Linked DNA regions of Ancylobacter polymorphus. The protein of the gene in region 1 interacts with the protein of each later gene in a pairwise test. Links are inferred from orthologs where the notes say so. Each region holds a gene or a part of one and is shown on either strand. Other genes may lie near its edges.

The links.
Region 2: the proteins of K9D25_RS09660 (region 1) and ndk interact in binary tests that used the Escherichia coli proteins (3 or more experiments, as listed by UniProt). The link is inferred for Ancylobacter polymorphus from one-to-one orthologs.

What each region holds. Positions count from the first base shown.
Region 1 is NZ_CP083239.1:2,063,726-2,066,749, forward strand. The notes cover bases 14-2,721. They hold K9D25_RS09660 (5-formyltetrahydrofolate cyclo-ligase), read left to right. Parts: upstream 14-918; coding sequence 919-1,524; downstream 1,525-2,721. Other genes in these bases: K9D25_RS09650 (NAD(P)H-quinone oxidoreductase), read left to right, coding at 14-480; K9D25_RS09665 (TIGR00282 family metallophosphoesterase), read left to right, coding at 1,528-2,343; K9D25_RS09670 (FkbM family methyltransferase), read left to right, coding at 2,399-2,721. Also shown: more of K9D25_RS09650, read left to right, coding at 1-13; more of K9D25_RS09670, read left to right, coding at 2,722-3,024. UniProt on the Escherichia coli protein: Involved in the removal of 5-formyltetrahydrofolate.
Region 2 is NZ_CP083239.1:3,916,451-3,919,625, forward strand. Bases 211-3,069 are described here. They hold ndk (nucleoside-diphosphate kinase), read right to left. Parts: upstream 1,922-3,069; coding sequence 1,499-1,921; downstream 211-1,498. Other genes in these bases: K9D25_RS18720 (TerC family protein), read right to left, coding at 211-255; K9D25_RS18725 (TerC family protein), read right to left, coding at 418-1,122; K9D25_RS18735 (hypothetical protein), read left to right, coding at 2,145-2,351; K9D25_RS18740 (hypothetical protein), read left to right, coding at 2,603-2,821. Also shown: more of K9D25_RS18720, read right to left, coding at 1-210. UniProt on the Escherichia coli protein: Major role in the synthesis of nucleoside triphosphates other than ATP. The ATP gamma phosphate is transferred to the NDP beta phosphate via a ping-pong mechanism, using a phosphorylated active-site intermediate.

The DNA.
Region 1 (3,024 bases):
TTCACCACCGCGGGCAGCGCCGAGAAGTGCGAGGTCTGCCGCCAGCTCGGCGCCGATGTCGCCATCGACTACAAGACCGAGGACTTCGTCGCCGTGGTGAAGGAGAAGGCCGGCGGCAAGGGCGTCAACGTCATTCTCGACATGGTGGGCGGCTCCTACATTGCCCGCAATTACGAGGCCGCCGCGCCGCAGGCCCGGCTGGTGCAGATCGCCTTCATGGAAGGCTCCAAGGTGCAGATCGACTTCATGCGGCTGATGCTCAAGCGCCTGTCGCATATGGGCTCGACCCTGCGCTCGCGGCCCAAGGCGGAGAAGGCGGCGATCGCCGCGTCGCTGGTCGAGAAGGTGTGGCCGCTGATCGAGGCCGGCAAGGTCAAGCCTGTCATGGACCAGAGCTTCCCGCTGGAAAAGGCCAGCGAGGCTCATGCCCGGATGGAGACCAGCGCGCATATCGGCAAGATCATGCTCACCGTGGGGTGAGGCCTGACAGATCGCTGCGGCGGATGTCCGGGCGAGGGGCATGCCGAAGACTCTTCGCTGGGTCCCGGATCGGCGCGGCGCCTTGCGCCGCTGGTCCGGGACACAGCGCTTCGTGTCCCGGACCAGCGACGGCGTAGCCGGAGCGCCGAGCCGGGACCCAGGCGAGACTCTTTGGCGGAAACGCGACGCGCCCGCCCCCGTTCACCGAAAGCTGTTCAGCCGCCGTCATCCCCCTCTGGCAATTTTCCCTGCGGCGTCCTAGATTTGTCACGCGGGGCTGCGGGGTTCGTCAGGAGCACATATTTCCGGGGCCTTATCGATCTCAAAGGGAGCTGTCCCTGACCTTGCCCCTGGGCTTGGACACACGGCGCCCACCTACGTTGTAGGTTCCCGGGATCGAGCCTCCAACGGCCATCGTGGCTCCGCACTCATTGCATCATGCCTCTTGTGACAGACGCCCAACTCGACAAGGCCAGCCTCCGCACCGTGGCCCTCGCCCGGCGGGCGGCGCTTGAGCCTGCCGCGCGCGCGGCGGCGGCGGAAGCGGCTGCTGCCCACGCCATGGAATGGCTCGGCGCGGTGCGGGGCGAAGTCGTCTCCGTCTTCGCGTCCATTGGCGGCGAGATCGATACCGGTCCGCTGGTGCGTCGGCTGCGAGAGGCCGGCGCGTGCATCGCCCTGCCGATCGTGCTGGAAATCGGCAAGCCGCTGCTGTTCCGGCTGTGGGAGGCGGGGGTCGAACTAATCCCCTCCGCCGGTCCCGGCCGCATGGCCATTCCCGCCCCGCCGGAGGACGCGCCCGCTGTCTCGCCCGATGTGCTCGTGGTGCCGCTCGCCGGCTTCGATGCGCGCGGCAACCGGCTCGGCTATGGAGCGGGCTTCTATGATCGCACGCTCAGCCTGCTGCGCCACGCCAAGCGCGTCGAAGCGTTGGGCTATGCCTTCGCGGTGCAGGAATTGCCCGCCGTGCCGGCGGAGGCACATGATGAGCGGCTCGACGCCATCGCCACCGATGCCGGTGTCGTCCGCCCGGCCGAGGAGTGACGCATGCGCCTTCTTTTCCTCGGTGATGTGGTCGGGCGTCCCGGCCGCCAGGTCGTGCTGGAGCACCTGCCGCGCCTGCGCCGCCAATGGGCGCTCGATTTCGTCGTCGTGAATGGCGAGAACGCCGCCGGTGGCTTTGGCATCACCGAGGCGATCTATGAGGAGTTCCTGGAGGCTGGCGCTGACGCGGTCACGCTCGGCAACCACGCCTTCGACCAGCGCGAAGCGCTGGTGTTCATCGAGCGTGCGCCGCGCCTCGTCCGCCCCGCCAATTATCCGCCCGGCACGCCCGGACGCGGGGCGGCGCTGATCGAGGCGAATAATGGCGCGCAGGTGCTGGTGGTCAACATGATGGGCCGTGCCTTCATGGAGCCGCTCGACGACCCCTTCGCCGCCATCGACCGCGAGCTCGACGCGGCCCCGCTGGGACTGGTGGCGGATGCGGCCATTGTCGATTTCCACGCCGAAACCACCAGCGAGAAGCAGGCCTTCGGCCATTGGTGCGACGGAAGGGCGAGCCTCGTCATCGGGACCCATACCCATGTGCCGACCGCCGACCACCGCATCCTCTCCGCCGGCACCGCCTATATGACCGATGTCGGCATGTGCGGCTGCTATGACGGGGTGATCGGCATGGACAAGGAGGAGCCGCTGCGCCGCTTTACCCGCAAGATCGGCTCGTCGCGCTTCGAGCCGGCGACCGGGCCGGGCACGCTGTCGGGGCTCGCGGTGGAGACGGATGGCAGCGGGCACGCGATTGCCGTGGCGCCGGTGCGCATCGGTGGTAACCTGTGCGGGGCCGTGCCGGACTTCTGGTAGGGTGCCGGCGAGGCGGCCGAGCCGCTTTCACCCCTCTCCTTTGTCAGAGGCATGCATGGGTATGTTGGACGTGCTCAGAACGCAGGGGTGGTTGCGTTTCGTTTCCAAGGCGCCGCGAAGGGTCCGGCGAGTCGTCGTTCGCAAGATAAATAAACTATTCAACCGTAATATTGTGCGTTCATTCTACGGTGTGTTTTTGACGGAAAATGGGAACGACGCGACCTTTCGTTTCTGCGTTAACGGGACCTATGGAACATTTTACTCGAATTATCTGCGGGAAATCGATTACCCGTTCATTTTTGTAGATATCGGGGCAAATCAGGGACTTTATTCCCTCATCGCTGCTCAAAATCCTTACTGCGAACGAGCCGTCAGTCTTGAGCCGGTGAGCGAGACGTTCCGTCTGCTCACCGCCAACATCCGTGCCAATGGATTGGCGGGCATGATTGTCGCGTTGAATTGTGGCCTGTCGTCCGAGAATGCGCGCGTGAAAATCCGCTTGAAGCCGGGGCATAGCGGCGCGGCTTCCCTTCACAACACGTTCGCCGGCACGGAGGGCGTCGAGGAAATCCAGATTTCCACCGCCGCGATCCTCGAGCCTTATCTTGCCCCGGGCCTTCCATTGGTCGTGAAGATCGACACCGAGGGCCATGAGCACGTGGTGATCGGGGAGTTGGCGCG
Region 2 (3,175 bases), 1.9 Mb from region 1 along the record:
GGCGATCCAGAACAGCAGCAGGCCGCCCACCACCTTCAGGAACGGCACGCCGAGCATATACGACACCACGAGGGCGAAGATGATGCGCAGGCCCACCGCCGCACCGGCGCCGAGCAGAATGCCCCATTTGCGCTGCTTTTCCGGCAGCGAACGGCAGGCGAGCGCGATCACCACCGCGTTGTCGCCGGAGAGCAGCAGGTCGATCCAGATGATCTGGAGCAAGGCCACCCAGAAGATCGGGCTTGAGAAATCCATCATGTCCTCTCTGAGAGTCGGGTCTTGTTCAGATGTCAGAGGGAATACCCGCCCCCTTTCTGGCATACATTATAATTTGCGCCAGAAAGCACCCCTGAAACGCCCGACGCCCGCGCTCTTGCCGAGTCGCGGGCGCCGAGGGGGAGGGAAGCCCCGTTCAGGTCAGGAGCCGTGCGGGCCCGCCGCGTGGGCCCCGCCCTTGAAGCGGGAGATCGCCCAGCCGGTGGCCAGCACGATCACCGCGCCGGCGGCGGCGGCGGCATATTCATAGTGGTGGACGACGGCCTCGCCGAAATAGTCCAGCACCTTCACGTCGGAGACGAACATCTCGCCGGCCACCCAGCCCAGCAGCGCCGCGCCGGCCCACACCAGGAAGGGGAAGCGGGCCAGCAGGCCCATGATCAGCGCCGCGCCGGCGATGATCATCGGGATGGAAATGACGAGACCGATGATGATGAGCGTCCAGTTGCCATCCGCCACGGCGGCGATGGCGACGACATTGTCGAGGCTCATCACCAGGTCGGCAACGGCGATGGTGCCGACGGCGCGCCACAGATTGTCATGCGCGGCGACGCCACCTTCCTCGCCCTCTTCCGGCAGCACGAGATCAACGGCGATGTACATGAGCGCCAGCGAACCGACGATGCGCAGCCAGGGCAGGCCGAGCAGCACGGCGATGATGGCGGTGAACACGATGCGCATGCCGACGGCGACGCCGGCGCCCAGGATCATGCCGGTGCGGCGCATCTTGTCGGGCAGCGAGCGGCAGGCCATGGCGATGACCACGGCGTTGTCGCCCGAAAGCAGGACGTTGATCCAGATGATTTTGAGAAGTGCCAGCCAGAATAGCGGCTCAAGGTAGCTCATTGCGGTCGTTCCCTCACCTTCCCGTCCGGATGCGGACGGGACTCCAAGTCAGTTGTGTCGGCGTTGGCGCGCCATGATTTGAGGTGAGGCAAGAGGAGGTGGCTCCGGCGGGCCCACTCCCGGGCGCTCTTGGCGCGCCATTAACGGCATCCCCGCTGCGGGCCACTTCTCCATGGCCGGACCCCCGCAGCGCCCATTTGGGGAACATACATAATAATCCATGCGGTGGCCAAGCCCGAATACCGCATTTTTCTCAGCAAATGATGCTGCGAGAGCTTAGTCTACGCTGCTTCGCAAAAAGAAACACCCCGTCCGGAGGCCCGGACGGGGTGCGATTTCAACGCCTTGCCACCCTTACGGGCGGCAGATCGTGCGATCAGCCGACGATTTCGTTGCCGGAGAAGAACTGCGCGATTTCGATCTGCGCGTTCTCCAGGCTGTCGGAGCCATGGGCCGAGTTCTCGCCGACGGACAGGGCGAATTCCTTGCGGATGGTGCCCTCGGCCGCGTTGGCCGGGTTGGTGGCGCCCATCACTTCACGGTACTTGGCGACGGCGTTCTCGCCTTCGAGCACCTGCACGACGATCGGCTCGGAGATCATGAAGTCCACGAGCTCGCCGAAGAAGGGGCGCTCCTTGTGGACGCCGTAGAAGGTCTCGGCCTGGGCGCGGGTCAGCTGAATGCGCTTCTGCGCGACGATGCGCAGGCCCGCCTTCTCGATCAGCGCGTTGACGGCGCCGGTGAGATTGCGACGGGTGGCGTCGGGCTTGATGATGGAAAAAGTGCGCTCGAGCGCCATGGTCTGTTTCCCTGGAAATGTGGGGGCGAAAAGTTCGCAGCGGCTTATAGCGGCGCCTCCGCCCGCGGACAAGAGAAGCCCGGGCGGCGTTTTCGACACGCCTTGGCAACACCCCCGGCCGAATCGTTCGTACACGAAATAACCCGCTTGCGGCGGAACCCGGCGGCGCTCATCTGTTTAGGCAACAGAGCGGCCGGAGTGCCGTGGCGCAGGGATGTTACCGATGAAGAAATGTGTTCTGGCCATCGCGGGGATGGTGGCCGTGCTTGTGGGCTTTCTCGCCGTGCCGTTCCTTCCCGTCGCCGACGCGACGACCGACCCGGCGCGGGAGCCCGCGGGCTACAAGACCTGCTATCTGGAACGGCGCGCCGTGTTCACCGAGGGTGCCCCGCGTTGGGTGAAGGCGCCGCGTTGCGTATTCGCGGAATAATCGCTGTTCACGACTTCATGATTACCTCTTGGAACTCTTCCGGGAGTACGCACGTTAAGTCGGTGTTAACGGACGAAACGAGACGCAGACGAATGAACGTACCTGAAACGTATCGTTCCGCTGCCGCCGCCAGAACGGGCGGCGCAGAAAGAGAAGGTTTGCGCCTGCAGTTTCGTGTTGAAGTGATGAGCGCGTTAAGGACGCAATGAAGCCCGGTGGCATCCCCACCGGCAGGTGGATGAGGTGCCGCGATGTACAAGGCCATTGCCATCAGTGCTGTTGCCGCCGTCATGGGTTTCACCGCGCTCTTCATCGGCGCGGCCGACGCGACCGGCTATTTCAAGCGCCAGCTTCCCGTCGCAACGGTCGAGATCCCCGTCGAGCAGGTGGCCGGCGACTGCGTGATGCAGTCCCGCTGGGTCACCGATGCCGGCCGCATGGTCGAGGTCGAGCGGCCCGTCTGCTACTGAGGCATAGCGGTGCGCTAAGGCGGGGTTGATCGGTCCCTTCGGACACACACTCCACCTCACTGCACTCATCATCCACTCGTTTCACAGGTTAGGCTCGCGGCATCCCCACTCCCCCAAGCCCCAACGCGAGCCCATCAGCCCCGGCTTCTCCCCCAAGGAGCCGGGGCACTTTTTTGTCCGCCGCTCCGGCGGCCGGATGAACAACAGCCAACGGCGCGTTCAGCCTGCGTTGCGCCGCTCCGTGCAGGATAGGCGTATTCCGGAAACGGAAACAGCCAATGGCAGCCGCCGTTCCCGCCGACCCGGCGGAGGCTGAAGGCTGAACGCCCCGGCCGCGCTGCGCGAGGCCGGGGC